DNA from 3 places in the Nonomuraea sp. NPDC051298 genome. Region 1 is predicted to be linked to each of the others. Evidence: riboswitches for the same ligand, from Rfam matches in the RefSeq annotation. Region 1 holds a riboswitch; each other region holds the start of a gene.
The links. A riboswitch is a leader RNA that binds a small molecule or an ion and turns the genes downstream of it on or off. The one in region 1 is predicted to bind cyclic di-AMP.
Positions count from the first base shown of each region.

Region 2: it holds a riboswitch for cyclic di-AMP, as region 1 does, so the genes downstream of both, ACZ6S0_RS29860 (CHAP domain-containing protein) here and ACZ6S0_RS18970 (hypothetical protein) in region 1, are expected to answer to the same signal.
Region 3: it holds a riboswitch for cyclic di-AMP, as region 1 does, so the genes downstream of both, ACZ6S0_RS07535 (C40 family peptidase) here and ACZ6S0_RS18970 (hypothetical protein) in region 1, are expected to answer to the same signal.

Region 1 covers NZ_JBVJIM010000005.1:418,156-428,471, forward strand. The annotation lists gene ACZ6S0_RS18930 (VOC family protein) at 1-180, opposite strand, end outside; gene ACZ6S0_RS18935 (rod shape-determining protein) at 352-1,335, opposite strand; gene ACZ6S0_RS18940 (GNAT family N-acetyltransferase) at 1,394-1,981, opposite strand; gene ACZ6S0_RS18945 (SCO6745 family protein) at 1,978-2,856, opposite strand; gene ACZ6S0_RS18950 (CGNR zinc finger domain-containing protein) at 2,972-3,502, shown strand; gene ACZ6S0_RS18955 (PadR family transcriptional regulator) at 3,577-4,074, opposite strand; gene ACZ6S0_RS18960 (hypothetical protein) at 4,294-4,422, shown strand; gene ACZ6S0_RS18965 (DUF5302 domain-containing protein) at 4,472-4,672, shown strand; cyclic di-AMP (ydaO/yuaA leader) riboswitch at 4,834-4,968, shown strand; gene ACZ6S0_RS18970 (hypothetical protein) at 5,146-5,850, shown strand; gene ACZ6S0_RS18975 (alpha/beta fold hydrolase) at 5,918-6,763, shown strand; gene ACZ6S0_RS18980 (DUF4032 domain-containing protein) at 6,786-7,994, opposite strand; gene ACZ6S0_RS18985 (DUF885 domain-containing protein) at 8,017-9,585, shown strand; gene ACZ6S0_RS18990 (class II aldolase/adducin family protein) at 9,592-10,224, opposite strand.
Region 2 covers NZ_JBVJIM010000011.1:310,594-320,909, forward strand. The annotation lists gene ACZ6S0_RS29835 (alpha-2,8-polysialyltransferase family protein) at 1-1,094, shown strand, start outside; gene ACZ6S0_RS29840 (DUF6716 putative glycosyltransferase) at 1,078-2,256, opposite strand; gene ACZ6S0_RS29845 (hypothetical protein) at 2,253-3,197, opposite strand; gene ACZ6S0_RS29850 (aldo/keto reductase) at 3,295-4,116, shown strand; gene ACZ6S0_RS29855 (Gfo/Idh/MocA family protein) at 4,211-5,164, shown strand; cyclic di-AMP (ydaO/yuaA leader) riboswitch at 5,281-5,418, shown strand; gene ACZ6S0_RS29860 (CHAP domain-containing protein) at 5,431-6,144, shown strand; gene ACZ6S0_RS29865 (YciI family protein) at 6,360-6,800, shown strand; gene ACZ6S0_RS29870 (RNA polymerase sigma factor) at 6,856-8,106, shown strand; gene ACZ6S0_RS29875 (RHS repeat-associated core domain-containing protein) at 8,308-10,316, shown strand, end outside.
Region 3 covers NZ_JBVJIM010000002.1:481,889-492,204, forward strand. The annotation lists gene ACZ6S0_RS07520 (C40 family peptidase) at 1-702, shown strand, start outside; gene ACZ6S0_RS07525 (DUF6632 domain-containing protein) at 714-1,196, opposite strand; gene ACZ6S0_RS07530 (winged helix-turn-helix transcriptional regulator) at 1,276-1,962, shown strand; cyclic di-AMP (ydaO/yuaA leader) riboswitch at 2,553-2,719, shown strand; gene ACZ6S0_RS07535 (C40 family peptidase) at 2,880-3,314, shown strand; gene ACZ6S0_RS07540 (gluzincin family metallopeptidase) at 3,713-4,564, shown strand; gene ACZ6S0_RS07545 (M48 family metallopeptidase) at 4,987-6,240, shown strand; gene ACZ6S0_RS07550 (glycosyltransferase family 4 protein) at 6,261-7,361, shown strand; gene ACZ6S0_RS07555 (carbohydrate ABC transporter permease) at 7,393-8,307, opposite strand; gene ACZ6S0_RS07560 (carbohydrate ABC transporter permease) at 8,304-9,176, opposite strand; gene ACZ6S0_RS07565 (ABC transporter substrate-binding protein) at 9,176-10,316, opposite strand, start outside.

The DNA of each region.
Region 1 (10,316 bases):
GGCGAAGAACTCGGTGGCCGCGTCGAGATCGGGAACGGTCACCCCGACATGGTCGATGCCACGGACGTTCGCGGGCACAGTCGGGGGCACGGCCGGGCGCACACGCCTGGGGCCGGTCGTGGGCAGGGGAGTGAGAGGGGCGGTGGGCGCGGTCATGGGAACGGTGATGGGCGCGGTCATGGGTCGCCTCCTGTTCTGGCCGACGGGGTCGAGCCGGTCACGGGCGGACCGTCGAACGGCAGGTCGCCGGGGCCGACGGTCAGCCTGGCCGATGGTCAGAGGTCACGCGCGTGGTGTCGGTCCCGATGGCCAGGTCCGCGTGCCGGTCCCTGGTGCGGAACGGGTCGTCGCTCATGTACGCCCGCCCCGGATCCTCCCGATCAGTCCAAGTTCGTCCACGCACCGGCCGAGCCCGAGCGCCACGGCCTCCAACGGGCGTTCCGCGCGGCGTACGGGCATGCAGAGGGCCTCGCGCAGCCGGTGCCCGAGCCCGCGCAGCAGGGCCCCGCCGCCGACCAGCACCGCGCCCCGCTCGCCGAGGTCGGCGGCCAGCTCGGCCGGGCAGCGTTCGACCGTCTCCATGGCCGTCCGCGCGATCGAGTCCACCGGTTGCCGGGCCGCCTCGAAGATCCGTCCCACGGGCAGGACCAGCTCGTGTTCGCCGCCGGTGTCGGGGTCGCGGGCCGTGACCACGATCTCCGCGTCGTCACCGCCCGCGCGCCGCTTGGCCGACTCCGCCTCCGCGTCGTCGAGCAGCAGCCCGTGCTCGTGCTCGACGTAGCGGGCGATGGCCCTGTTCACCGCGCGCCCGCCGTACGGGACGGAGCCCGTCGCCACCACCGACTCGCCGGAGAGCACGGCGATGCGGGCGGCGTCGGTGCCGATGTCGATGACCATGTAACCGGTGCGGTCCGTGAGCGTCAGGCCCGACCCGAGGCCCGCGGCGAGCGCGTGCGGGACGAGGTGCACCGTCCTGGCATCCGACTCGTACGCGATGTCGCGCAGCGCCGCGCGGTCGATCGGGGTGGAGTCGCCGGGCAGCGCCATGACCACGCGCGGCCGGGCGTACGGGTGCCAGTGCACCTTGCGCAGGAAGTGGCGGATCATGCGCCGGGCCAGCTCGGCGTCGGCCGGCAGCCCCTCACGGACCGGCCAGCACGTGCGGCCGCCCGCCTCGGGGGCGGCGGCCTCCGAGCCGTACCGGATGACCTTGCCTGTGCGATCATCGCACATGACTGCGGAGGGTTCGTCGAGCACGATGCCCTTGCGCTTGAGATAGATGCGCGTGCTCGCCGCCCCCAGATCCATCGCCAGGTCGCGACCGAGAATACTCATCGCGGGGTTCATTTCCTGACGTGCTCCAACACAACACCACGAACTGAACCGCTCCCCTTTACCCGCCCTCTGCCGCCCGGTCGCCCGGCGACTTCGTCCGCGAGGGCGGGTGGGGCTGCTCCGGACCTCGCCGCGTGCCAGGTGACACGAACACCACGACGTCCGAGTCCTCGCCGGCTCGCAGCCAGCCGGACCGCTCGTACAGCCGGACGGCGTCCTGGGCGCTCGGTGCGGTCAGCAGCCAGCTACGCCGCTGTCCGCACAGCAGGTCGAGAATCCGCCCCGCCAGCCCCTGCCCGCGCGCGTGCGGGGCGACCGCCAGTTCGTCCACCTCCAGCGCGCCGACGAGAAGCTCGGCCGTCCGGCCGGGGCCGAGTGCCGCGAGCACCTTGCCGTAGGCGCGCCCGGTGGGGAACGGCGAGGCGGTCGGCCACGCCGTACCGAAGCCGCAGGGTTGACCGCCCTCGGTGGCCAGGATCGCCCGGAACCCCGGCCTTGCTGTGTCGGCGGTGAGCCGGTCGCGGAAGGCGACGACCGCGTCCTCGCTCTCATGCCACGGCGGGCCGGTGAACGCCGCACGGTAGACGCTCACCAGCTCGGCCCGTCGTGCGAGCGTCTGCGGGCCGGTCAGCGGATCGAGTCTCATGCCGGCGCCGGCACCTTCCCGATGCCCAGCGTGCTGGTCATCGGCAGCAGGCCGGACTCGAAGACGGCGCCCAGCAACGGGAGGTTGAGCTGGGCCAGCCGTTCGGCGCGCTCGGCGCCCAGCGCCCGCCACGGACCGGCGGCGAGGTGGTCGGTCATCCGCTCCACCTGGTCGCGCAGGTCCCGCCCGCGCTCGGTGGCCTGCCCGTCGGCATCGACCAGCCCGCGGCGAGCCAGCCGGTCGTGCGCCGCGGCCCACTCCTGCTCGTCCCAGCCGCGTCCGGCGAAGTTCGCCACGGGAGCCGCGCCGATCGCGGCGAAGGAGACCAGCGCCTCGCAGCCGTCGAGGTCGGCGGCCCTCAGCGCCGTCAGGTGCCCGTCGCCTCGATGCTCGCGCAGCACCGTGTACGCCTGCCAGAGCACGAGATGCGGCTCGTCGGGCCAGGGCAGGTCGAGGTTGGCGGCGGCCAGCGGCCGGTGCTCCACGCTCACGCTCTCCGCCGCCCGCCTGGCCAGCTCCGCCGCCTCGGCGACGTCAGGACCGTCGAGCCGGTCGCCGAGCAGGGCGCGACAGGTACGGTCGACCGCGCGCATCCGGGCGTCCAGGACCTTCTCGGGGGCGGCCGTCGCCCAGATCGCCGGAACGTACCCGGCGACCATGGCCGGGCTGAAGCTGTAGGCGGTGGCGGTGACCAGCCGCGGACCGGCGGCCCCCAGTGTCGCCCAGCGCCAGGCGAAGTAGCTCGGCCACCTCGACCCGACGTCGTGACCGAGTCGCGCCGCCTCCTCGAACGCCTGGGGCGAGAAGTACAGCATCGCGTGCACCGGCTCGATCTGGTGCCACATCCTACGAGAGAGGCCCGCGTGTTCCGACATCAATACCTCACTGTCTAGATAAACTACGCCAGTGACGGTAGACCCATGGCGCATCACTGGTCAATCGCAAATAGACAGTTATGTCGAGCGGCATGTGCAGCGCGCCGTCCTTCTGGTGAACGAGTTGGCCGTCGACCGGGCGTACGGGCGGCGGGTCGCGCCGCCGACCACGGGGCCCGACCGCCGGGCGGCGATCCAGGAGGCGCTCGCGGCGGCCGGGTCGGCACGGAGCGAGTCGCTCACCCCCGCCGACGCCGAGGTGCTCGCGGCCGTCGCGGCTCAGCTACGACCCGCCTTCGGCGCGGGAGAGCGGGCCGAGTCCGTGATCGAAGGTCTCAATCGGCTGCTCGTGCGGCATGCGGCCGTCCCCAACCTGCACGGCCGACCGGACGGGCCCCCCGTCCTGGCCTTCCATCGCGCGGACGCGAGCCTGGTCGACGCCTGGGTCGCGGACGCGGCCACCGCCCTGGCCATGGTGATCGGAGTCGGTCAGGGGGCGAGACTCCGGTCCTGCGAGGCCGCGAACTGCGAGCGGGTCTTCCTCGACAGCACGCGCAACGCCTCCCGCAGGTTCTGTGGCCTGTCGTGCCAGAATCGCGCCAAGGCGAGCGCCTACCGCCTTCGCCGCGCGGCGAAGGCCGACTGAGTCGCGACTGCCCTGACCCCCGTCCGCACAGGCGCCGCGCGGCAAAGGTGTGGAGTAAGGCGCCGTCGGCGGGGCTACTGGTGGTCTTTGAGGTCGGCCAGGGTTTCCTCGGCCCACCGGATGCCGGTGCGGGCCTGGGCGAGGCCCAGGTCGAGGGCGTACCGGCCGAAGCGGTCGCGCGGCTCGCAGTCCAGCGTCTCCAGCCGCGCCTCGAACTCCGCCTTGATCCGCTCGACCACCCCGACCGCCTGGTCCCGCGCCATCAGCGGCAGCAGGAACGCCTGAAGCGCGATCTCGCTGCGGACCGCCCTCGCGGGCGCGTGCTCGACCATCCACGTACGCAACTCGTGCTCACCCTCGGCGGTGACCGTGTAGATCTTGCGCCCTCTCGCCCCCTCCGCCTCGACCGCCACGAGCCCGTCGGCGGCCATCTTCACCAGCTCCGGATAGATCTGCGTGTGCCCGGCCTGCCAGACGTGGTTGAGCGAGCGCTCGAACTTCTTGGCCAGGTCATAGCCGCTCGCGGGGCCGACGGCCGAGAGCAGCCCGAGCAGGGCGATCCGTAGGGACATGCCCGCCAGCATATCGAAAAGTTGACATGTCAAGACTTACCTATCACTCTTCACAGGTGAAAACTGACAGCAAGGGCAATGGCCTCATCTTGCTCGCCGTGCTCGGCGGGATGTTCCTGGCGATGCTGGACCAGACGATCGTGGGCACGGCGCTGCCGCGCATCACGTCCGAACTGGCCCGTCCACGGTCTGGCGGCCGCGCACGCCTCCGCGGCCGCGGTGGTCATCCCCGCGCTCGGGGTGGCGGGCGCGGTGATCGCCCTGGTGGCGCTGGTGGCGCTGCCGAACAACCGGCTGCGTACGCCCGCCACGCCACACTCCAAGGTCGAGGCCGGTTTCGCGTCGTGAGCGGTGCCGTGCGAAGCTGTGACTTGTCCCCAATACCTTGGAGGTCCTCATGGCGGATACACCGGAGCCGGAAGTCAGCGAAACTCCCGAGGACGAGATGAAGCGCAAGTTCCGCGAGGCGCTGGAGCGCAAGCGCGGCCAGCACGCGGGCTCGGGCGCGGGTGGCAGGGGCGGCGACCCATCGAAGATCCACGGGGCGCACGGTCCGGCTGCGAGTAAAAGATCATTCAGGCGCAAGAGCGGCGGCTGAGGCTGGAGTTCTCCGGGGGTACGGGATGCCGTGCCCCCTTTTTCTTCCCGGTCAAAGGTAGATCTTTTGTCCGATTCATGATGAAACGTTGGCAATGTCCGGTTCCGTCATTACAGTAATCGCCATTACCAGCCGGTGACCTAGTCCTTACCCAGAAGGGCAGCCGGCCGGCGCCGAATCCCGAACCCCCTCGGGAGCCGGGGAACCACCTCTTGGGGCGAATCCGGCCTGTGCCGGTAGGGCATCTCCACGCCCGAACCCGTCAGCTAACCCGGTAGGCGTGATGGAGAGGACATACCCCATGCACCAGCGCGTCGTACCCCCAGACCGCTTGCTGACGGCCGCCAACTGAACGGCCCCCTTCCTCAGGTACGCATCGTGCGCTCCGCGTAGTCAACGCCCAGCGCTGTGCCCCGCTGTGCCGTTTTGCGGGCGCAACCTCCCTGTCCCCCCGTGAAGGGTGTTGCTGTTCCATGATTGCCTGTTTTGGTCTGCGTTCCCTCGCCATCCTCACCGCCATCGCAGTCGGCGCGCTCGTCCTGGTCGGCACCGCCGCCCACGCCGACTCGGCCGACAACGAGAAGATCCTGCTCAAAGGGTCGACCACGGCCTCGTACTTCTGGGACGACTCCTCCGGCCGCGCCGGCGACACGGGCCTGCCCGCCAGCGGCAAACCCATGCAGAAGGGCCTGGCCGCGAGCCCGAGCTGGCCGCTCCTGACCGAGGGCTACGTGGTCTACAAGGGCAAGAAGGCGCCCTTCTTCGTGGGCGACCGCGGGCCGGGCGAACCGTCGAACCGCGGGATCATGCTGGACCTCGACGCCAAGACGTTCGCCGACCTGACCGGCGGCAGCTTCAACGCCGACACCCTCGGCGTGGACGGCGTCGGCGGCCAGGGCCACATCGAGCTCGACTACGTGATCACCAAGTGGGGCGACGGGGTGGGCAAGAAGAACCACCCGGTGCCGTTCTCGACCGGCGCCTGGTCCGAGCGCGACAACAACCCGGCCACCCCTCCGGCCGACCAGGAGCCCCCGGCGGTCGACGGCGACGCGGCCGGTGACGGGGTGGAGAACCAGGGCGGTTCCGTGAGCACCGTGCTGGTGGCCGGCACCCTGACCGCCGCGGGCGCCGCGCTGCTCGGCAGCGACCGCCTCCGTCCCCTCCTCGTGCGCTGAGACTCCTCCCATCGTGAGCGCGGGCCCTGCTTTACGCCGCCCGAACCAGAATGACATTCTGGTCTCCGTGACGAACCGCGTAGCCGCGAACGGCATCGACCTCGCCTACGAGAGCTTCGGCTCTCCAGAAGGACGCCCGCTGCTCCTGATCATGGGCCTCGGCGCCCAGCTCATCCAGTGGGACGAAGCGCTCTGCGAACTCCTGGTGGAGCAGGGACACCACGTCGTGCGGTTCGACAACCGCGACGCGGGCCTGTCCACGCACCTCCACGACCTGGGCGTCCCCTCGGCGGGGGCGCCCGCGCCGTACCTGCTGGACGACCTGGCCGACGACACCGCCGCGCTCATGGACGCCCTCGGCCTGCCCGCCGCCCACGTGGTCGGGGCCTCGATGGGCGGCATGGTCGCCCAGACGCTGGCCATCCGGCACCCCGGGCGGGTGCTGACCCTGACCTCGATCATGTCCACGCCCGGCCCCTCCGTGGCCCCGCCCACCGAGGCCGCGGCGGCCGTCCTGATGAGCCGGCCGCCCGCCGATCGCGCGGCGGTGCTGGAGCAGGCCGTACGCACCTGGTCGACGATCGGCTCACCCGGCTACGAGCTGGACCGGGAGAAGATCGTCGCGCGGGCCGGGCTGGCCTACGACCGTTGCTTCGACCCGGCGGGGACGGCGCGGCAACTGGCCGCCATCATGGCCTCGGGCGACCGTACGGAGCTGCTGGCCGGGGTACGGGTGCCCACGCTCGTGCTGCACGGGGAGGCCGACCCGCTCGTCCCGCCGGCCGGCGGCCGGGCCACGGCGGCGGCGATCCCGGGGGCGCGGCTGGTGACGTACCCGGGGATGGGGCACGACCTGCCGCCGGCCCTGTGGCCCGCCATCGTCGCCGAGATCACCAAGCTGACCTCCGCCTGACCCGGCGCCCTCCCCAGCCGGGCTACGGGGCGGGCTCGTCGGGCAGCAGCGCCTGCTCGTCGCGCTTGTGCACCAGGATGTTGCCCACGTACGACGTCACCGCCGTGGTCAGCCCGACGTCGGAGCCCGCCTGCTCCGACAGGTACCAGCGGTGGTCGAGGATCTCGTGGAAGAGCTGCGCGGGCTCCAGCTTGCCGCGCAGCTCGACGGGGATGGCCTCGACCGTCGGCTGGAACACCTCCGCCAGCCACCGGTGCGCCACGATGGCCTCGTCCTCGTGGCGCAGCCCCTTGGCCACCCGGAACCCGTCGAGATCGTTGAGCAGCCGCCGGGCCTGGTTCTCCTCGACGTCGAGACCGGTCAGCCGGAGCAGCCGCCGCTGGTGGTGGCCGGCGTCCACGACCTTGGGCCGGACGATCAGCCGTCCGGTGCCGACCTTGCGCCGGACCATCATCTCGGCCACGTCGAAGCCCAGCAGGTTGAGCCGCCGGATGCGGTGCTCGACGCGGTGCCAGTCGACCTCGTCGATGATCTCGCTCTCGTTGATCTCGTTCCACAGGCGGTGGTAGCGGGCGACGACGTCCTCGGCCGTCTCCATGGGGTCGATCGACGGGTGCAGCAGCCCGCCGGCCTCCAGGTCGAGCATCTCGCCGAAGATGTTCGTGTGCGCGGTGTCGATGTCGCCCAGCCGCTGCCCCTCGCTGATCATCGGGTGCATCTCACCGGTCTCCGCGTCCACCAGGTACGCCGCGAACGCTCCCGCGTCACGCCGGAACAACGTGTTGGACAACGAGCAGTCGCCCCAGAAGAAGCCGTTCAGGTGCAGCCGCACCAGCAGCACGGCCAGCGCGTCGAGCAGCCGGGTGAGCGTGTCGGGGCGCAGGGTGCCCGACATGACCGCGCGGTAGGGGAGCGAGAACTGCAGGTGCCTGGTGATCAGCGCGGCGTCGAGCCCGTCCTCGCGGCCGGTGACGTACGCGACCGGCTCCACGGCGGGCGCGTCGAGCCTGGCCAGGTCCCACAGGAGCTGATACTCCCGCCTGGCGTACCGCTCGCTGATCTCCTTGATCGCGTAGACCTTGCCCGACAGCCGGGCGAAGCGCACCACGTGCCGGGAGATGCCGCGTGGCAGGTCCACCAGATGGTGCTGTGGCCAGTCTTGCAGGGGGACCTCCCAGGGGAGGCGGATAAGGTCAGGATCGCCTAGCGCTCCGGTCATCTGCAGGGGCATTGGCCCAGGATATTGTGCATCGGTGGACGAGTTTCTTAAGTGGTACTTTTCTTCCCGTCCCGTCGTCGCCGCCTCGCTGGGCGCCGACGGCTACGATCACACACTCGGCGATCTCACCGCCTCCGGATGGCAGGCCCAGGAGCGCGAACAGGTGCTCTGGCTCGAACGCCTCTCGGCCACCGAGGCCCCCACGCCGGACGACGCGATCGACAGAGACCTCGTTCTGTCGGAGCTGAGGGGCTCGATCGCGCTCGCGTCCTGGCCCCACTGGCGGCGCGACCCGGCCGCCTACCTCTCCGCGATCTTCACCTCGATGTACGCCCCCTTCCAGCGCCGCCTCAAGCCCGAGCACGAACTGGTGGCCTCGGCCCTGTCGCGCCTGGCCGAGGTGCCCGGCGTGCTCGCGGCCTGCCGGGAGAACCTCGACCCCGACCTCGCCGCCCCGCTGCTGGTGAAGCGGGGCCTGGGCCAGGCGCGCACCGGCCGCAACCTGCTGACCCGCACCATCCCCGGCATGGTCGAGGACGAGGCCCTGCGCGCGAAGCTGGCCGAGGCCGCCGAGCCGGCCGCGCAGGCGTTCGACTCGCTCGTGACGTTCCTCGAAGGCTTCGAGTGCGGCGGCACCTGGCGGATGGGGGAGCGGCTCTACTCCACGCTGCTGCGCGAGCGCGAGCTGCTCGGCTACGGCGCCGCCGAGCTGCATCAGAAGGGCCGGGCCGCCTGGGCGGAGCTGGACGCCCGCATGCGCGAGGTGGCACTCCAGGTCAACGGCACCCAGGACTGGCGGGCGGCCATGGAGTCGCTCATGGACGACCACCCGCCCACCCTGGCCGACATGCGGGCCGAGTACGAGGCGGAGACCCGGCGGGCCCGCGACTTCGTCCGCGAGCGCGACCTCGTCACCTTCGCCGAGGGCGAGGAGTGCCTGGTGCTGCCGTCGGCCGAGTACACCCGGCCGGTCCTGTCCGTGGCCCACTACCTGGCCCCGCCGCCGCTCACGGTCTCGCGGACCGGCATCTTCTTCGTGCCGTACACGCCCGACGACTTCACCCCCGAGCAGGTGCGCCAGCGCCTGCGGACGAACTCGCGGGCCCAGATGCCCTCGATCGCCGTGCACGAGGCGTACCCCGGGCACCACTGGCACCTGTCGTACATGGCGGGCAACCCCCGTACGGTCAGGAAGGTCTTCAGGACGCCGTACTTCACCGAGGGCTGGGCCCTGTACGTCGAGAAGCTCCTGCACGAGCAGGGCTACTTCGACACCCCCGCCACCGAGCTGGCGCACCTCGACTGCCGGATCTTCCGCGCCGCCCGGATGGTCGTGGACACCGCGCTGCACTGCGAGGACCTGCCGATCGAGGAGGCCGAGACGTTCATGGCCACCAAGGCGTCGCTGTCGCCGGGCACGGCGCAGGGCGAGGTGAACCGCTACTGCGCCTGGCCCACGCAGGCGCCCTCCTATCTCACGGGGGCCATCGAGATCGACCGCATCAGGGAGTCGTTCCGCGGCTCGCCGAAGGAGTTCCACGACCGCATCGCCGGGTCGGGCGGGCTGCCGCTCGGTCTGGCCGAGCAGGTCGCGCTCGGGTAGGGCCGCTCACCGGCGGGGGAAGTCGGGAGGGTTCAGCGCGCGCTCGACCACGGCGGCGAGCTGCTCGTCCGTCAGGATGGCCGGTCTGCCGACGCCGAGGCCGCGGACGTAGACCTCGCAGAGCCACTCCAGCAGCCGGGTGGCCTCGAACGCCTCCTCCAGCGTCGCCCCGATGGTCACCCCGCCGTGGTTGGCCATCAGGGCGGCGCGCTTGCCCTCCAGCGCGCGGCGGACGTTCGCGGCCAGCTCCGGTGTCCCGTACGTGGCGTATCCGGCGACCTCGATCACGCCGCCGAGCAGCAGCGCGTTGTAGTGCACGGGCGGCAGCTCGGTCATCGTGGTGGCCACCACCGTGCCGAAGACCGAGTGGGTGTGCACGACGGCCAGGGCGTCGGTGGACTCGTAGATCGCCAGGTGCATGGGCGTCTCGCTGGACGGGCGCAGGTCGCCCTCCACCAGGTGGCCCGACATGTCCACGATCGGGCACATCTCCGGTGTCAGCCGGTCGAGCGCGACGCCCGACGGCGTGACCGCGACCCTGTCGCCCTCGCGCGCGCTGAGGTTGCCGGAGGTGCCGATGACCAGGCCCAGCTCGACGGCCCGGCGGCCGTAGTCGCACAACTGCTCGCGGAGGCTCATGCGGTGGGAATCTAGCCTCTCGCCCGGTGCGCGGCAATCGACCGGTCCGTCGCGTCCCTCCCCGGCGTGCAGAGCGCGTCCTTCCCCGGCGT
Region 2 (10,316 bases), on a different contig from region 1:
CCGGCTTCGCCGTGCTGCGCTCGCGCTTCGACGAGGTGTTCTCCTGGAACGACCTCATCGCGCCGCTGCACCCGTCCGACTGGCGGGCGCGCGTCATCGAGGTGCCGATGATGGAGCGCCTCCTGCGCTCCCACTGGAGGCTGGAGGACGTCGAGGAGCTGGTGCTCGAGTCGATCGCGGTGCCGCCGGCGCGGACGATCGCGGGCCTCGTGCGCGACTGCCCGATCACGGTCTACTCCGACGGGCTGATGAGCTACGGCCCCACCCGTGACCCGCTGCCCGCCGAGATCTTCCGCCGCATCGGCCGCCTGATCCACCTCGACCTGGTGCCCGGCCTCACGCCGCTGCTGCTCAGCGAGTACGACGTCGCCCCCGAGATCCTGCCGGACGAGCGGTTCCTGGCGATCGTGCACGAGGTCACCGCCACCGCCCCCGACATGATGGCCGGGAAGGCGATCATCCTCGGGCAGTACCTGTCGGCGCTCGACATCGTCACGCCGGAGGAGGAGGCGGGCCTGCACGAGACCATGCTCAAGGCCCTGGCCGCGCGCGGCTGCACCGACGTGGTCTTCAAGCCGCACCCGGCCGCCGGCCGCCGGCACGCGCAGCTCCTGCGCTCGGCCGCCGGACCGCTGGGGGTGCGCCTGTCGGTGGCCGGGGAGAGCGTGCCGGCCGAGGTCTGCTTCGCGGCGCTGCGGCCCGAGCTGGTGGTGGGCTGCTTCTCCACGGGGCTGGTGACCGCCCAGCGCTACTTCGGGCTGCGGGTGGCCTCGTACGGCACCGATCTGGTGTTGAGCCGGTTGACCCCGTACGAGAACAGCAACCGGATCCCGGCCACGATCGTGGACGCCGTGCTGCCGAGGCTGTCGGCCGAGGGGCACGTCGAGCAGCCGCCGGCGGTCGACCTGCCGGAGCTGGTGCGCGCGGTGGGCTACTGCATGCAGGCCGAGGCCTATCCCGAGCTGCGGCCCGAGCACATCGAGTTCGATCCGCGCTACTTCAAGCGCAAGCGCCTGGAGACGCTGGGCTTCGCCGACGCCGGCAAGCCCAGCGCGTTCACCAGGATCCGCAGGAAGATCAGGTCAGCGATTTGAGATAGCGGCGCATGCGGCGCTTGGCCCGGTATCCCGCCCGCAGCATCTTGGGCGGCACCTCCACCCGGAGGCGGGCCCTGCGCCGCGCGGCGGCGTGCTCGGGCCCGTCGAGCAGTGACTTGGCGGGCGTCCGCGGCCGGGCGATCACGAGCCCGGCCAGCAGGCCCGACCAGTCGTTGCGCTCGGCCGGCTGGAAGTAGTTGGCCGCGCACCAGGCCGGTGAGGCGAGGCGGAACGCGCCCTCGGCCAGCTCCTCCATCGAGCCGAGCAGGTCGCTGCCCTCGAACACCAGGTTGATCATCTCGGCGCTGACGCCGAAGTCGTTCAGCACCAGCGACGGCACGCCCATCGCGATGGCCTCCAGCGCCGCCGTCGAACTCACCGTCACGAACCCGGCCGACAGTTCGAGCTGCTCCTGCATCGACCCGGCCGCGAACGTCAGCCGGCCGGGCTCGCCCATCTCCCGCCACAGCCGCTGGTAGTGGAAGCGCTCGTTGTGCGTCTGCCGCTCGTCCTCCAGGGCGCGCAGCTTGACCACCACGTCCAGCTCGGGACGGCGCTCGGCCAGCTCGGCCAGCGACAGCAGGATCTGCTCGCGCTGCTCCCGCACGCGCGGCACCTTGGCCTGGGTGGCGAAGACCACCCGGTTCCCGCCGGGCACGGCGGCCGGCCCGCCGGAGCGGGTACGCAGGAACGGCAGCCGGGCCAGGCCCACCGCCCCTCCCCCGCCGAGCCGGGCGGCGATCTCGGAGAACTCGGCCACCTCCCGCTCGCTGTGCACCACGAACAGGTCGCAGCCGCTGCGGAACAGCCACGCCTTCTCCGTGGCCGGCACCGAGATGCCCGGCAGCCCGCTGACGAACACCGGCCGTGGCCGCAGCTCGTCGAGCACGTCGGCCACCAGCACGTCGACCACGGGGCCGGTGCAGGCCAGCAGGATCACGTCGGGCTGCGTACGCTCGGCCAGCCGGCGTACGGACCGCGCCGACAGCACCGGCGGCACCTCGCGCCCGCCCACGGCGGCGGCGATCTGCTCCGGCGACGGCGCGATCGGTGTGCGCACCACGACCAGCTCCGTCACGCAGCCCGAAGGCAGGTCACCGAGCAGGCAGGCCGCCCACTTCAAATAGGAGTCGGAGTCGGCGACCGCCAGCACTCTCACCCGGACACTCCAGTCAAATGTGATCGCAGGGCGGGGGCTGCCCTGCTGGTCCACCAGTCATCGGGAACGTCGACGGGCTCGACGGCGACGCCCCGGGGGCTGAGCAGCACCCGCAGCGAGGTGATCGCGGTCGAGGGGAGGCTGAGCACGCGGTGGCCGGCGTCCAGGCCGCGCAGCGTCAGCTCGGCGGGGGCGCCCGCGTCGTGGACGGTGATGCCGGGGCGCTCCCGGATCAGCGCGACGTCCACGGGGTCCTCGCGGCGGTGCGGGTAGTAGGCCAGCGGCTCGCGGGCGGCCAGCTCGGTCAGCCAGCGCAGGTAGTGGTCGCGGTGGACCAGGCCGTTGCGCACGAGCGAGGTGCCGAGCACGACCGTGCGCTCCGCGGGGCCCTCGGCGCTGGGCGGCTGCGCGCGCAGCCAGGCGAAGTCGTGGCGGACGAGGTCGACCCCGGCGGCGCGGACGGCCTCCTCGAGCTTGTCGTCCACGGTCAGCGCGGTGAAGACGGACACCCTGGCCAGGCGCAGCCGCAGCGCGGCGGCCAGGCCCAGGGCGCTGCGCAGCGGAGTCGGCTCGGCGCGGGCGCGCAGCAGCGGCCGGTACGGGCCCGCCGCCAGCAGCTCCAGCAGCCGCAGCGTGGCCAGCCCGTCGTCCACGATGACGATGTGGCCGGGACGGGAGATGAGCCAGCGCAGTTGCACCCGGCCGGAGAAGGCGTCTCCGACGGCCTGGACGCGCCTGGGCATGCGTTCGCGCGGCTCGGCCAGCTCGAGCCCCTCGGGCAGCCCGAGGGCGCACAGCTCGCGCCGGGTGGCCTTCAGCGGGCGCAGACCGGCACGCGGCACGACGGCGGTCGCCGGGCCGAGGAGCCCGGCGTGGTGAGCCTCGACGGCGCACAGCATCTGGAGCGGGGACTCCACCCAGGCCGACGCCTGTTCGACCACTCGTTGTCCTCCCAGCGGGGTGATGGCCCGTCACGACCGCTCCAAGGTAGCCCCACCGGCTTAAGCGCTCAGAAACGCGACGTGAACAATGGAGGGTATGAACTCGCTCATGCTCAACACGGACGGCGTGCAAATTCCGCAGCTCGGATACGGCGTCTGGCAGGTTCCGGCCGAAGAGGCCGAACAGGCGGTCGCCACCGCTTTCAAGACCGGTTACCGGCACGTCGACACCGCCGCCGCCTACGGCAACGAGGAGGGCGTGGGCCGGGCCGTACGCGGGAGCGGGCTGCCGCGCGGGAAGATCTTCGTGACCACGAAGCTGGGCAACGCCGACCACGTCCGCGCGGCGGCGGCGTTCGACGACTGCCTGGCCCGGCTGGGTCTCGACTACGTGGACCTGTTCCTCATCCACTGGCCGATGCCGCAGCACGGCAAGTACGTGCAGGCGTGGCGGGCGCTGGAGAAGCTCTACCGCGACGGCCGGGTCAGGGCCATCGGCACCTCGAACTTCACGGTCGCCACGCTCACCCGGCTCATGGACGAGACCGACATCACCCCGGCCATCAACCAGATCGAGCTGCACCCGTACCTGCAGCAGCGGGAGCTGCGGGCCTTCCACGAGGCCAACGGCATCCTCACCGAGGCGTGGAGCCCGCTGGGCCAGGGCAGGGGGCTGCTGGACGACCCGGCGCTGGGGGTGCTGTCGGACAAGTACGGCAGGACACCGGCCCAGATCGTGCTCCGCTGGCACCTTCAGCTCGGCAACGTGGTGATCCCGAAGTCGGTGACGCCCACGCGGATCGCCGAGAACATCGACGTCTTCGACTTCATTCTCGACGCCGAGGACATTGCGGCCATCGGCGCGCTGAACAAGGGGCTGCGACTGGGGCCGGATCCGGAGACGTTCAACATGATGTGAGTGACCCCTGTGACCGATGTGTCATTTGACAGCATTTCTTAGTAACGAGCACCTCTTTTACCTGATTTTTTACCTTCCATATACGATCTCCCGCGTGCGAGATTTCACATGGGGAATAGCCGCGACCGGAGCCATCGCCCGCAGGGTGGGCACGGCGATCGTGGCGGAGCCCGGTATGCGGGTGGCCGCCGTCGGATCCAGAGACCTGACCAGGGCGCAGGACCTGGCCTCGACACTGGGCGCGGAGTCGGCGTACGGCTCCTACGCCGAGCTGTGCGCCGACCCGGCCGTGGACGCCGTCTACGTGGCCACGCCGCACGCGCAGCACCTGGAGGTGGCCGAGGCGGCCATCGCCGCGGGCAAGGCCGTGCTGTGCGAGAAGCCGCTGGCCGCGACCGTGGACGACGCGGCGAAGATGGTACGCCTGGCGCGCGAGGCGGGCGTGTTCCTGATGGAGGCGATGTGGATGAGGTTCAACCCCCTCATCCAGCGGATCGCGGCCGACCCGCGCTTCGGCGAGATCCGGTCGGTGCAGGCCACGTTCGGGTTCGCCGCGCCGTACGACCCCGCGCACCGGCTGTGGGCGCCGGAGCTGGGCGGCGGCTCCCTCCTCGACCTGGGGATCTACCCGTTCGGCCTGGCCCAGTTGCTCCTGGGCGCGCCCTCCGAGCTGCGCGTCACCGGCTCGCTGGCCCCGACCGGGGTGGACGCGGAGGTGGCCGGGCTCCTGCTCTACCCCGGAGGGCGGCACGCGCTCGTGGCGTCGTCGCTGCTGGGGAATTACCCGAACCAGGCCGGCGTTGTCGGGACATCGATGCGAGCGGACCTCGCGGCGCCGTTCTGGGCGCCGGAGCGGATCCTGCTCACCGGGCCCGGCATGGAGCCGGAGGAGCTGGTGCTCGATCCCGCCGACAACGGATACGCCGGTGAGCTGCGCGAGGTCCGCGCCGCGGTGGCCGAGGGAAAGACCGAATCCTCGATCATGCCCCTCGACGAATCCCTTGCCATGATGGGGCTTCTGGCCGCCGCGCGGAGACAACTGGACTGACATCGCGTTTAGGGGTTTGTCATCCCCTTGCCTCATGTATTACCTTAGATGACTACTTGAGGCATATGACCGGTTTGTCCGGCTGTGTCGACCATCGCACGACAGATCACAGGATCGTCCTGTGACCGCTGAATCCGCCTGCGGGCGGAACCGGGGACCCACGTTCCTTGGGGTGAATCGGCACTTCGGTGCCGTAGGGCAGCTTCCACGTCCGAACCCGTCAGCTAACCCGGTAAGCGGCATGGAAGCAAGGAGTAACCCCCTCGATGGCCAAGCACCGTATTACCGATACCTCGAAGAGCCCTCTGGTCCGCGCCCTCGTCAGCACCTTCGTCGGCGCGACCGTCATCGCCACGGCCCTCGGCTCCCACGCCGTCACGGCCAGCGCCGACTCCGCGATCGGCGTCGCCGCGGCCACCGGAGCCAGGCACCCGGACGCCGCCGTCGCCGCCCATAAGGACGGCGCGGCGAGCGAGAACAAGGTCAACGTCACCGCCGAGCAGGTCCTGGCCCTGGCCAAGTCCCAGATCGGCACCTCCGAGAACTCCTACGGCGGCGGCACCAAGTACCAGCAGTGGTACGCCGCCTCGCAGCGAGCCGCCGAGACCATCGCCCGTGACGGCGGCAACCGCGCCGCGTACCTGAACGCCGCCTGGTGCGCGATGTTCGTCTCCTGGGTCGGCGACCAGACCGGCGCCCGCCAGCAGATCGGCTGGGACGCCTACACCGTGACCCACGCCAAGTGGTTCGCGGCCAACAACCGCTTCGGCACCGTCCCGAAGCCCGGCGCCGTGGTGTTCTTCTCCTGGGGCGGCAGCAAGGCGCTGAGCGACATCGAGCACGTCGGCTTCGTGCTGAAGGACAACCAGGACGGCACCATCTCCACCGTCGAGGGCAACACCGGCAACGGCAAGGTGGAGGAGCGCGTCCGTCCGAAGTCGCAGGTCGTCGGCTACGGCTACCCCGACTACGCCGTCTGACCCGCCTCCCCCCACCCCCTCCGCCGAGCGCGCGGCCCCATCCCGGGGCCGCGCGCTCGGCGCGTTCCCGCGCACACGACGCCACGACCCCACGACCCCACGACCCCACGACCCCACGACCCCACGACGGCGTAGTGTCGATCCGCGGCCCGGCCGTTCGACGCGTCGACGAGGACGGCCACCGAGGCCGCCACGCCCCGAAGGAGACGACACCGATGAAGTTCATGATCGTGGGCAAGGCCAACGCCGAGACAGAGGCCGGGACGCTGCCCAGCCAGGAGCTGGTGGACAACATGCACGCCTACAACGAGTCCCTGGCCAAGGCCGGGGTGCTGCTCGCGGCCGAGGGGCTCTACCCCAGCTCGCACGGCGCGCAGATCGCCTACAGCGGGGGCCGGGCCAGCGTGATCGACGGGCCGTTCACGGAGGCCAAGGAGCTGATCGCCGGGTTCTGGCTGATCCAGGTCAAGTCGCGGGAGGAGGCCGTCGAGTGGGCCCTGCGCGTGCCGGTGCCGCCGGGGCACGAGGGGGTGGGGCTGGACGTGTGGCAGGTGTTCGACGCCTCGGACGTACCGGACGACTCGATGCCCGCGGACGAGCGCGAGCGCGAGGAGGCGCTGCGCGAGCGCCTGGGCGTGGACACCCCCGACGCGTGACCCGTCCCACCGGCTCGGGTTGCGGCGGGAGGGGCGGGGCTGGTCTCATGGGCCGGTGACGGCTTCCGACACCCATCGCGCCATCGAGGCGGTCTGGCGGATCGAGGCGGCCCGGCTCATCGCCGGGCTCGCCGGGCTGGTGCGCGACGTCGGCCTCGCCGAGGAGCTGGCACAGGACGCCCTGGTCGCCGCGCTGGAGCAGTGGCCGGAGTCCGGCGTGCCGCGCAACCCCGGCGCCTGGCTGATGACGGTCTCCAAACGCCGCGCCATCGACCTCATCCGCAGGAACGAACGCCTCCAGCGCAACCTCGTCGAACTCGGCCACCGCATCGACCTGGAGGACGAGCTTCCCGAGGTCGACGAGATCGAGGACGACCTGCTGCGGCTGGTGTTCACGGCCTGCCACCCCGCCCTGTCGATGGAGGCGCGGGTGGCGCTGACCCTGCGCGTGCTCGGCGGCCTGACGACCGACGAGATCGCGCGGGCGTTCCTGGTCTCGGAGTCCACCGTGGCGCAGCGCGTCGTCCGCGCCAAGCGCACGCTGGCCGACAAGGGGATCCCGTTCGAGGTGCCCCAGGGGGCGGAGTTGGCGGGCCGCCTGTCGTCCGTGCTGGAGGTCATCTACCTGATCTTCAACGAGGGCTACTCGGCCACGGCCGGCGACGACTGGATGCGTCCCGCGCTGTGCGAGGACGCGCTGCGGCTCGGCCGCGTGCTGTCCGGTCTCATGCCCAAGGAGCCCGAGGTGCACGGCCTGGTCGCGCTCATGGAGATCCAGGCGTCCAGGTCGGCCGCCCGGGTGGGGCCGTCGGGCGAGCCGATCCTGCTGCTGGAGCAGAACCGCGCCCGCTGGGACCGGCTCCTCATCGGCCGTGGTCTGGCCGCGCTCGACCTCGCCGAGTCGCTGTCGGGCACGCCCGGCCCGTACGCGCTGCAGGCCGCCATCGCCGCCTGCCACGCCCGCGCCGTCGACCCGGAGGACACCGACTGGGGGCGCATCGCGAGCCTGTACGAGTCGCTGGCCCGCCTGTCGCGCTCGCCCGTGGTGGAGCTCAACCGGGCCGTGGCGCTGTCGATGGCCTACGGGCCGGCGGCCGGGCTGGAGCTGCTCGACCAGATCGTGGACGAGCCGTCGCTCAAGGGCTACCACCTGCTGCCGAGCGTACGCGGGGACCTGCTGGCCAAGCTGGGCCGCACGGAGGAGGCGCGGGCGGAGTTCGAGCGGGCGGCGGGCCTGACCCGCAACTCCCGCGAACGCGCCCTCCTCGAGGACCGCGCCGCCGCCTGCCGCCCCTCGACCGCGTAGGGGCCGCCTCTGCCGCCGAGAAGCGGGTGAGCAGAATGCGCAGAAGTCTGGACCTACGGCCGGACGAGCGCGACGATCCGATCACCAATCTGTGATCGCGGACACGCTCGAGGGCTCATCGCCTCACGCGCCAGCTCCTGTTCGAAACGGGTGAGGCCCCGCCCCCGTACGTCCCGACCGGCAGCCCTCTGGAGAAGGTTCATGGATCTGCCCAGTGAGTTAGACCTGCCCGAGTCCCGATGGAACGGCCTTCAGCCGACACCTCCCGATCCCGTTCACCCGGACGCCTCCTGGAATCGTTTCGAAGGCGTCAAGCGTGAATCGCGCTGGCCGCGCAGGCTGGCTCCGGTTCTCGCCGTCGTCCTGCTGGTGGAGATGGCGTACGCCGTGCCCGCCTATGCGGCTCCCCGTCCGGCCCCGTCCGTGCAGAAGGAGACGCCGGTCACGGGCGGGCAGGTGCCCGTCAAGGCGCCGCTCGAGAATCCGATTGCCAAGCAGGCATGGAGCGCACCGCCGGGCGTCACCTGGCCGAAGCCGCAGAAGGCGGAGCTCGGCGGGAGCGCCGCCAAGACCCTCGCGGCCGATTTCCCGGTCCGCCTGGCTCCGCAACAGGCCAAGACCGCGGCCGCTGCCGAGGTGGAGCCGGTCACGGTGGAGTTGCTCGACACCGACCTGCTCGGCCTGGCGCTGCGCGTCTCTCCTGGTCAGGGCGTGCCCGCGGCCAAGGCCGCCGGGCAGACCCGGCTGGAGATCGATTACTCCGGCTTCCGGTACGCCTACGGCGGCGACTACGGGGCTCGGCTGCGGCTGGTCAAGCTGGCCGAGTGCGGCCTGAAGGCGGCCACCGCCACCGCGGCCTGCCCGCAACCCGAGCCGGTCGCCGGCAGGAACGATCCCCAGGCCGGTACGCTGACCGCGGAGTTCGAGACCGGCGCGGTCTACGCGGTGACGGCCGCCGCCTCCGGCCAGTCAGGCGACCACTCGGCCACCTCGCTGGCCGCCTCCGCCGACTGGAGCGTGGGCACCCAGTCGGGTGACTTCACCTGGGGTTACGACCTGCGTACCCCGCCGTCGCTGGGCGGGGACGAGCCGCAGATCTCGCTCGGCTACTCCTCGCAGAGCGTGGACGGGCGCACCGCCTCCACCAACAACCAGGCGTCCTGGGCGGGTGAGGGCTTCGAACTCGGTCCCGGCGGCTTCGTCGAGCGTCGTTACAAGTCGTGCATGATCGACGGTAAGAAGACCGGCGATCTGTGCTGGGACCAGGACAACGCGGTTCTGTCGCTGGGCAGTTCGTCGGTCGAGCTGGTCAAGGACGCCACCACGAAGCAGTGGCGGCCCAAGCGCGACGACGGCACCAGGATCGAGGCGCTGACCGGCGCGACGAACGGCGACAACAACGGCGAGTACTGGCGGGTCACCACGCCCGACGGCTCCCAGTACACCTTCGGCCTGAACCGGCTGCCCGGCTGGGCGACCGGCAAGGCGGAGACCAAGTCCGTGCAGACGGTGCCGGTGTTCGGCAACAACAGCGGGGAACCCTGCTACAACAGCACCCCGGCCAACGCCTGGTGCCAGCAGGCGTACCGGTGGAACCTGGACCTGGCCGTGGACACCCACGGCAACGCCACCACCTACTGGTACGAGCGCGAGACCAACCACTACGGCCGCAGCATGAAGCCCGAGCTGGGCACCTCGTACGTGCGCGCCGCCTACCTGACGCGCATCGACTACGGCTACCTGAGCGGCGAGCTGTTCACCAGGGCCCCCGCGGCCCGGGTGGTGTTCGACGTGGCCGAGCGGTGCCTGCCGGGCGGCACGGTGACGTGCGCGCCAGGAGAGCTGAAGAAGGAGACCGCGAGCCGCTGGCCGGACGTGCCGTTCGACCAGATCTGCGACGCCGGGGTGAAGTGCACGGACAGGCTGGCGCCGACGTTCTTCAGCCGCAAGCGGCTGACCAAGGTCACCACCCAGCTCGGCAACGGCGCCGGCCAGTACACCCCCGTCGACTCCTGGACCCTGACCCACCAGTTCCCCGCCTCGGGTGACGGCATGAGCCCGGCCCTGTGGCTGGCCTCGATCCAGCAGACCGGCCACGTCGGGGGCACGCTCTCCCTGCCTCCGGTCACGTTCACCGGCGTCCAGCTTCCCAACCGGGTGGACGCGCTCGAGGGCCGCGCTCCGCTGGTCAAGTGGCGGGTGCAGGCGAT
Region 3 (10,316 bases), on a different contig from region 1:
GCCGTCGACAGCTACCAGCTCGGCGAGGACGTCACCTCCTGGCCCGGCATCGTCGGCTCGGAGAACCCCGCGGGGATGCTGGCGGGGCTGGCGGTGGCCGGGCAGCTCGCGCGGGAACGGGCCCAGAAGCTGGCCGTGTTCGACCGGGAGAACCGCGGGCTCAAGGGCGAGCGGGACAAGGCCGAGGCCGCGCTGAAGGACGCCGACAAGGAACGGGACTCCGTCCAGGAGGAACGCTCCGAGGTGCAGAAGCTGATCACCCAGCAGAAGAAGCTGCTGAAGAAGCTGGGGGCGTACAACCCCGGAAACCCGGACAGCGTCGGCATCAAGTACACGGGGCCCGCCTCGGGGAACGCGGCCGCGGTGCTGCGGTTCGCGTACGCGCAGGTGGGCAAGCCGTACATCTACGGCGGCACGGGGCCCAGGGGGTACGACTGCTCCGGGCTGACGCAGGCGTCCTGGGCGGCGGCGGGCGTGTCGTTGCCGCGTACGACGTGGCAGCAGTGGGCGTGGGGGGCGAACCGCAAGGTGGACCTCGACGACCTGCAGCCGGGGGATCTCATCTTCAGCGAGGGGCTGGGGCACGTCAGCATCTACGCCGGCAACGGGGACATCGTCCACGCGCCGCAGACGGGCGACGTCGTCAAGGTCGTCAAGCTTTCCGCGTACGGCCGCAACCTGGTCGGCGCCATCCGCCCCTGACCCGGGCGAGGTCATCGTTCGGCCGGCACCTTCTCGGCGGGCCTGAGGAAGAAGATGCCGAGGGCCAGGATCAGGATGAAGGGGATGTCGGTCAGGAACTTGCTCCAGTAGCGGTCCAGGTCCGTGGCCGCCTGCGCGACCATGAGCAGGGCGTGGGCCAGGTTGGCCCACATCGTGAAGGACAGGAACGACCTGTGGGCAACCGGGTTCCTGGCCGCCGCCAGGAGGAACACGGCCCACACGATGTAGATCGCGAACAGCATGGGCGGCACGTGGGCCTGCTCGTGGCCGGAGCTGACGTCGTTCCAGATCGTCCAGTTCAGCGGGCCACCGGTCTCCGCCAGCAGGGGTGTCCGCACCATGAACCCGATGAAGAGCGGTACGAAGATCACGAGCGACAGCACGCCGTAAACGCGTAGGAACACGGCGAGGGCGCGCGGCCTTCTGTCTTGGTTGTGGTCGTCCATGTCGAGCCTCTCTCGCAGCCGTTGCATGGTCGGACACTACAACTCTCTAGTTGGAAAAGACAACTATGAAGATGGATTCAAGGACTGTCGCTGGTAGGGTAGGAGCATGGCGGGCAAGCGGAGTTACGGCGATGGATGCGCGATCGCGCACGCTCTCGAGCTCGTGGGAGAGCGCTGGGCGCTGCTGGTCGTGCGGGAGCTGATCCTCGGGCCCAAACGTTTCACGGACCTGCGCGCCGGTCTGCCGGGGATCAGCGCGGACATCCTGACCCAGCGCCTGCGCGAGCTTACGGACGCCGGCATCGTGCGGCGCCGCAAGCTCTCCCCGCCCGCCGGCTCCTGGATCTACGAACTGACCGATTGGGGCGCCGAACTGGAGCCCATCGTCACCGACCTCGCCCGCTGGAGCAGCCGCTCCCCCTCGCTGCCACACGGTGCCCCGCTCAGCGCCGATTCCGCCGCCCTGTCGCTGAAGGCCCTGTTCGCGCCCGCTGTCGGCGAAGCGCTCCACCTCGCCGTTGGCCTGCGGCTCGGCGAGCACCATTTCCTGCTGCGGGTGGACCGTGACCGCCTCCACCTGGCCCGCGTCGACTCCGGCCTGCCACAGGCGGACCTGGTCATCGAGACCAGCCCGCAGACCCTGGCCGCCGTGCTCGGCCGCGCCCGCACTCTCGACGACGTCCTCACCCGGGGTGACCTCACCCTGGCCGGACCGCGGGCCACCGCGGAACGCTTTCTACGCCTCTTCGCGCCCCCGGAGCCGATCGCCGAAATGTCGGCGCGTCAAGGGTAGGGGGTGGGCGTGCGGCTGGACGCTCGTGCGTGAGTCGCTCGTGCGCGGCGCTGACTTCCGGCTTCCCGCTCGGTCCTCGTCACCGGCTGTCCCCGGCGGAGGCGCTTCGACTTCGCTACTATCCACCATAGTAGCTATGTTGATCTCCGGGGCAGGACCGGGCTTTCTTCAGGCCATTTGGGTATGGCGACGGATCGTAGAGTGTGGCGATATTTCGCGAAATGTGTGGTGATGGCGGACCGGTGGGCGGCCGTTCGAGGGTGTTCGCGGAATCGGCGTCGGTGTGACGGATGTGACGAAAGGGATGTCTGGGACCTGACAATCTTGGACGTGTCCAAGTGTGAGCAGGGTCACATTCTGGTAACGAAGCTTGGGGTTCCAGCAGGGGTTTCAGCTCTGACATCACCCTCTGTCTGATCTTTACAGCCCGGTGTGCGCTTTGCCGATCCTTGAACCTTCGGCGTAGCTTCTGGCGTCGTCGCGGTGCACAAGCCATGTCCCCCGCGAACCGGCATCGGTCCTCCCGATGTGAGACAGACAAAGATCCGCCGGTCGCCCCCGATACCCCTCGAGGAGCAGCACCCTCATCGGGCGGCGACCTGCCGAATCCGTGCAGTCATGAGGCACGGAGCCGGGGACCCAGCGATCCCGTTTCTTCCCGAGGGATCAGGGGTGAGTCGGCGCGCGAGTCGCGCCGTAGGGCTACTTCCAGGCCCGAATCCGTCAGCTAACCCGGTAGGCGTTCGTGGAAGACGCGAGGAGAAATCCTGTCCACCTCCCTGCAGAACCCCCGCCTGTCCCGCTTCGCCCTGAGCGGCGTAGCACTCACGATGACCGTGACGGCCGGAGGTCTTGTCCTCCATGCCCCCACGGCTCAGGCGACGACGACGAGCGACTCGGCCGGAACGACGGCGACGGTGGCCACCACCGCCGGCGCCTCGAAGACGGCCACGGCTGCCCGGCAACGGGCCGCCAAGGTCGCCCGGCAACAGGCGAAGGCCCGCAAGGCCGTCGCCGCGGCCAAGGACCAGATCGGTGACCCGTATCGGTACGGGGGCACAGGGCCTGGTTCGTTTGACTGCTCCGGCCTCGTCCTGTTCGCCTGGAAGAAGGCCGGCGTCAAGCTCCCGCGCGTGGCGAGCAGCCAGTTCGCCCGCATCAGGAACAAGATCTCCTGGCGCAACCTCAAGCCAGGTGACCTGCTGTTCTTCAGCGGGCTCGGCCACGTGGGCATGTACGTCGGCAAGGGCAAGATGATCCATTCACCACGGACGGGTGAACGGGTACGCATCGACAAGCTGGACGGATGGCGCAAGTCGTCTTTCGTCGGCGCGGTCCGTCCCGGCATGTGAAGAAGCCCCGCCCGGATTCCCCCCGATCCGGGCGGGGCTCTCGCCTGTCCCCACGGGCGGCCGCGAATCCGCCCCCGCAGCACGCGGCTGCGGCGGCTGCCAGGCGGTGGAGGCGGTGACCTGGAGGTGGCCACGAATCCGCGCAAGCGCACGTGGCGGCTGCCAAGCGGCAGCCGCGAACTCCCCCAAGCGCACGTGGCGGTTGCCAAGCGGTAGCCGTGAATCCGCCCGAGCGCACGTGGTGGTTGCCAAGCGGTAGCCGTGAATCCGCCCGAGCGCACGTGGTGGTTGCCAAGCGGCGGCCGTGAGTCCGCGCAAGCGCACGTGGTGGTTGCCGGGCGGTGGCCGTGGATTCGCGCAAGCGCGGGCACGAGTGCCGGGCGGCTACGATCGGCCCCGTGTCCGAGCAGGTGAGCCGACGAGCCGTGGTGGCCGTCCTCCTGCTCCTGGTTCCGGGCGCGGCACCGCTTCCCGATCCCTCTGCCCTGCCCCCGGAGATGCGCGACCTGTGGCCCGGCCGCACGGTCGTCAGCCGGGGCAGGCACTCCGTGGTGGCCGGGCATGACTCTGCCGGGCGTGACTCCGGCGGGCATGAGCCCGCCGGGCACGACGCCGCCGGGCTCGCTGATCTGGCCCGGAGGGCGGATGCGGCCGGGCTCCGTGTCTCCGCCGTCCTGGGCGGGCGGGTACGACCGCTCGTCGTCGTTCCGGCGTCCGCCCGCGAGGCCGCCGCGCTGGCCGGAGTGGACCGGCTCGACGGCCTGGCCGCCGTGGCCGACCGTGGGCGCGTGATCGTCGTCCCCGAACTCTTCGCCACCCTCAACCCCACCGGCAAGGACATCGTCCTGACCCACGAGCTGACCCACGTCGTGGCCGGGACCGAGGGCCTGCCGGTCTGGCTCTACGAGGGGTTCGCGGACTACGTGGCCTACCGCGACGCCGGGTTGCCCGTCGCCACGGCGGCGGCCGAACTGGCGGCCGAGGCGCGGGCCGGGCGCCTGCCGAGCGCTTTGCCCGGACCTGCGGCTTTCGCGGCGGACGGGTCCGACCCGGTCCGGCTCGCGCGTGCGTACCAGGAGGCTTGGCTGGCGTGTCGCTTCTTCGCTGACCGGTTCGGTGAGGGGACCCTGGTGAGGCTCTACCGTGCGGCCCAGCGGGCGGGCGTCGATCGGGCGCTCGCCTCACTGGGCCTCTCCGTCGCCACGCTGACGGCGCGGTGGCGCGAGTACGTGCGGGATCAGCTCGTGTGAAGGGGAGGCAGATGAGCGAACGGCGAGATGAGGAAGACGCGCCGCACGACACCGGCAGGCCGGAAGCGGAGACGCCGGTGACGGGCGCGCGAGAGGCGGAGACGTCGGCGGCCGGGACGCGCGAACGCGACGTGCCGGACGGAGAGATGGCCGCCGTAGGGGTGAGCGCCGCACACTCTGACGGTGCCGCACACTCTGACGGTGCCGCACACTCTGACGGTGCCGCACACTCTGACGGTGCCGCACACTCTGACGGTGCCGCACACTCCGACGGCGACGCGCACTCAGGCGCGGACGGGCGTTCGGGGTCGGACGCGGACCTGGGAGGCGAGCGGCACGCGTGGGGTGAGTCCCGCTCGGGGCCGGAGCCCGGCGGCGACGCGGCGGCCTCCGGCGGCGCGGGAGGGACGGGGGAGGCGGCCGTGGCGGCGTCAGGGAACGGCGCGCTGCGACGGCAGGCCGGGATCGCGCTGGCGCTGCTCGCCCTCGTGATCGTGGCCGTGGCCGCGTTCAGCACCCCCTGGCACGTGCTGACCGGCGGCCCGCCCGATCCGGCGCGCGACTTCAGCGCCGCCCAGATCGCCAGGTCGCAGGCGTTCGACGCGGCCACGAGCCTGCCGAGCTACCTCTCGCTGGCGCTCACGATCATCTTCGCGGCGGTCCTGGTGGCCACCCCGTTCGGGGCCAAGGTGCTGGGCCGCCTCAAAGGCCCCTGGTGGGTGCGGACGATCCTCGGCGTCGTGGTGCTCACGGCGATCGTGGAGCTGTTCAGGTGGCCGCTCGGCATCTGGTTCGAGACGATCCTGCGCGACTACGGCCTGTCCACCCAGGACTGGGGGAGCTGGACCGGGGACCGGCTGAAGAGCCTGGGCGTGGAGACGTTCCTGCTGTGCGTGATGCTGCTGGCCCTGGTGGCGCTGGCCCGCAGGTTCAGGCGGTGGTGGATCCCCGCGGGGGTGGGCGCGTTCGCGCTGGCGGTGCTGGCGTCGTTCGTGTATCCGGTGGTGTTCGAGCCGCTGTTCAACGACTTCACCCCGATGGCGCAGGGCCCGCTGCGGACGAACCTGCTCCAGATGGCCGAGCGCGACCGGGTGCCGGTCGAGGACGTCCTGGTCGCCGACGCCTCACGCAGGACGACGGCGCTCAACGCGTACGTGTCGGGCTTCGGCGCCACCCGCCGCATCGTCGTCTACGACACGCTGCTCCAGGCCCCGCAGCCGGAGGTGGAGCTGGTCGTGGCGCACGAGCTGGCCCACGCCAAATACAACGACGTGCTCTACGGCACGCTCATCGGCGGTCTGGGCGCCGGTCTGGGGGCGATCGTCCTGTTCCTGGTGTTCGATCCGCTGCGGCGTCGCGTCGGCGTCGCGTCGATCGGCGATCCGCGCGCGGTGGGCGTGGTCATGGGGCTGATGACCATCGGCTCGCTGATCATGGGACCGGCCCAGAACGTGATCAGCCGCCACATCGAGGCCAGGGCCGACCTGCACGCGCTCGATCTCACCGGGGACCCGGCGACGTTCATCGCCATGCAGAAACGCCTGGCGGTCACAAATATTTCGGATCTGTCGCCGGATGCGGTGGAATATGTGCTCTATGCCTCCCATCCTCCAGGTCCCGAGCGCATCGCCATGGCCCGCGCGTGGGCCAAGCTGAACGGCGTCCCCGTACCGTGACCGATCCCGTGACCGCCCCCGTGGGCGGCGTGCTCTTCGTGACCAACGACTTCCCGCCCAGGCCGGGCGGGATCCAGTCGTTCGTGCACGGGCTCGCGCTGCGCACGCCGGGCGTCACGGTCTACGCCCCCGCCTGGCCGGGCAGCGCGGAGTTCGACCGGCGGCAGCCGTACCGGATCGTGCGGCATCCCCGCAGGCTCATGCTGCCGACACCGGCCGTCGCGCGTACGGCGGCCGGGTTGGTGGCCGGGTACGGCGTGCACACGGTCGTGTTCGGCGCCGCCGCGCCGCTCGGGCTGCTGGCCCCCCGCCTGCGTCGGGCGGGGGCGCGGCGGGTGGTGATGCTCACCCACGGCCACGAGGCGTCGTGGGCGAGCGCGCCGGGCTTCCGCTCGGTGCTGCGCAGGATCGGCGCGCACGCCGACGTGGTGACGTACCTGGGGGAGTACACGCGCCAGCGGCTGGCCGCCGTCATCCCGGCGGCCAAGCTCGTACGGCTCGCGCCCGGCGTGGACGTCGAGCAGTTCCACCCCGGCGCGGCCAAGGCCGAGCTGGGCCTGCCGGGGCGGCCGGTGGTCGTGTGCGTGTCGCGCCTGGTGCCGCGCAAGGGCCAGGACCAGCTCATCAGGGCCTGGCCCCAGGTGCTGCGCTCGGTGCCGGACGCGGTGCTGCTGCTGGTGGGCGGGGGGCCGTACCGGAAGGCGCTGGAGCGGCTGGCGGCCGGGCACGAGTCGGTCAGGTTCACCGGGACGGTGCCGGCGTCCGGCCTGCCCGGCTACTACGCGGCGGCGGACGTGTTCGCCATGCCGTGCCGTACCCGGTTGAAGGGGGTGGACGTGGAGGGGCTCGGGATCGTGTTCCTGGAGGCGTCCGCCAGCGGGCTGCCGGTGGTGGCGGGCGCGTCCGGTGGCGCTCCCGACGCGGTGCGGCCCGGCGAGACCGGCCTCGTCGTGGACGGGGCGGACGCGGGGGAGGTGGCGCAGGCCGTCGTCGAGCTGCTCACCGACCCCGACAAGGCGCGCAAGATGGGCGCGCGGGGCCGCGACTGGGTGACCGGCGAATGGGCGTGGGACCAGGTGGCCGCCCGCTTCGGAGGCCTCCTCCGTCCGCCGGACCACTAGCCGGGACCGGCGGACGGAGAAGGCCGCCGGGTCACCCCTTGGTCGAGCCGAGCGTGAGCCCGGCCACGAACTGCTTGTGCAGGAGCTGGAAGACGATCAGCGTCGGCAGCGCCACCAGCACCGACCCGGCCGCCAGCAGGTTGAAGTCGGTGAAGAACTGGCCGCGCAGGTTGTTCAGCGCCGAGGTGACGGGCAGCTTGTCGCCCGACGACATCAGCACCAGCGCCCACAGGAAGTCGTTGTACATCCAGGTGAACTGCAGCGTCGACAGCGCCGCCAGCACCGGTCGGCACAGCGGCAGCGTCAGGCGCCAGTACCGCTTCCACACCCCAGCCCCGTCCACCAGGGCCGCCTCGGTGATCTCCTCGGGGATCGTGCGCATGAAGTTCGCCATCACGAAGACGCAGAAGCCGAACTGGAACGCCACGTGGATGAGGATCAGCCCCAGGTAGGAGTCGTAGAGCGACTGCGAGTCCGACAGCCAGGCGGGCAGCGGGACGAGCGTGTAGAGGGTGTAGAGCGGGGTGATGAGGACCTGCGGCGGCAGCAGGTTGCCCGCCGTGAACACGATCAGCAGCGCCCTGCGGCCGGGGATGCGCAGCCGGGCGATCGCGAAGGCCGTGAACGAGGCCAGGAAGAGCGTCACCGCCACCCCGGGGACCACCACGATCAACGTGTTGAGGTAGTAGCGGGGCAACTCGGCCTGCGTCCACGCCTGGCCGTAGTAGTCGAGCGTGAGGTGCTCGGGCAGCGAGAAGTAGCCAAGGCGGGCGGTCTCCTCGTACGGCCGCAGCGAGGCGTACACGGCGAGGACGAGCGGCAGCAGCCACCCCAGCCCCACCAGCGCGAGGAAGACGTGCAGCAGGATCCGCAGCGGACGGACCGGCCGGCGCGCGGGCGCGCGGGCCGCCTGCTGGGCCGGGGGAGCGGGGGCGGTCAGCGTCATCGCTCCTCCTTGAACAACTGCGACAGGTACGTGACGATGAACCCCAGCGAGATCGCCAGCAGGATCACCGCGATCGCCGAGCCGAACCCGATCCGGCTGGCCTCGCCCACGATGTTCTCGGTGACCAGCACCGACAGCAGCTCAAGCCCGTTCCTGCCCTTGTTGACGGCGTAGACGACGTCGAACGCCCGCAGCGCCTCGATCACCGTGATGACCAGCACGATCACGTTGACCGGCCGCAGCGTCGGGAACACCACCCGGAAGAACGCCTGCCGCTCGCTCGCCCCGTCGATGGCCGCGGCCTCCTTCAGCGCCGGGTCGACCGCCTTCAGCCCGGCCAGGTAGATGATCATGACGTAGCCCACGTGCCGCCAGGCCGCCGCGACCATGATCACCCAGATGTTGATCGAACGGTCTCCGAGCCAGTCCACGTTCAGCCCGGTCACCGCGTTCAGCACGCCGTAGTCGGAGGAGTAGACGAGTTGCGCGATGAAGCCCACCACGGCCAGCGACAGCACGACCGGCATGTACAGGGCGCTCTGGTAGACCCGCGACAGCCGCAGCCGCCGGTCCAGCAGCACCGCGCAGAACAGCCCGAACGGCGTGGCGACCAGCCCCAGGAAGGCCAGCCACAACACGTTGTTGCGGACCGCCGACCAGAACGGCGGATACTCGGCCGCCAGGTCGTGGTAGTTCTGGCCGCCCACCCACTCGATGGGCCCGATGCCGTTCCAGTCGGTGCCCGACAGCCCGATGGAGGCCAGCGTGGGCCCCCAGATCAGGCCCACGTTGACGATGACGGCCACCCCCAGCCCGATGACCAGCACGGTCAGATCCCGGGCGGAGTAGCGACGGGTCTTGACGGCCATCAGCGGAAGATGTTCGCCTTCTGCTGCTCGATGCCGGCCAGCAGCGGGTCTATCTCGTCGGGTTCGCCGACGAACGCCTGCAGCGACGGGATCATCACGGTCGAGGCGAAGTCGGGCCGCGTGTCGCGGTCGAGGAACTGCGCGATGTGCGTGGCCTTCGACACCAGCTCCGCGCCGCGCTTCTGCAGGGAGCTGTAGCCGGAGGTGTCGGCCTTGGAGCTGGCGGCCAGCGTGCCGGGGTCGAGGCCGGTGGCGACGTTCTGGGCGGACGCCTGGGCGAAGTGCTTGAGCAGGGCCTTGGCGCCGGCCACGTTCCTGGCCTTGGCGGAGATCATGTAGCCGTCGATGGGGGCGTCGATCGAGTCGGTCCCGTACGCGGGGTTGATCTCGGGGAAGGTGAAGAAGTCGAGGTCGTCGCGGTCGGCCTCGGGGATCTGCTGGGCGACGAACATCCCGAGCAGGTACATCCCGGTCTTCTTCTGCGCGAGCGACTGCGCGGCCTCCTGCCACGTACGTCCCAGCGCGGCCGGCTGGTGGAACTCCATCAGCCCCCGCCAGGTGTCGAACACCTGCCTGACCCGAGGGTCCGTCCACGACTCCTTGCCGCCCATGAGGGAGACGTGGAAGTCGTAGCCGTTCGTGCGCAGGTTGAGGATGTCGAACGTGCCCATCGCCGGCCAGCCGTCCTTGTCGGCGAACGCGATCGGGATCAGGCCGTCGGCCTTCATCCTCCTGGCCAGCGCGGTGAACTCGTCCAGCGTGGCCGGGGGCTCGTACCCCTTGTCCCGCCACAGGCTCTTGCGGTAGAAGACCGCCCACGGGTAGTAGGTGAACGGCACGAAGTACTGCTTGCCGTCGACGCCGGTCGACTGGTCCTTGAACGCCTGCGTGTAGTCGCCGCCGATCTCCTGCCACACGTCCGAGATGTCCACGGCGAGCCCCTGCTCGGCGAAGAACTGCATCCGGTAACCGGCGAACCAGGTGAACACGTCGTCGGGCGTGCCCCTGAGATAGCGGTTGATGTTCTCCTGGAACGTGTTGTGGTCGACCGTGTTGATCCGGGTCGCGGCCTGCGTGAAGCTCTTGACCACGGTGTCGAGGGACTTCTTCGGGATCTCGTCGGAGGCGTTCGAGCCGATC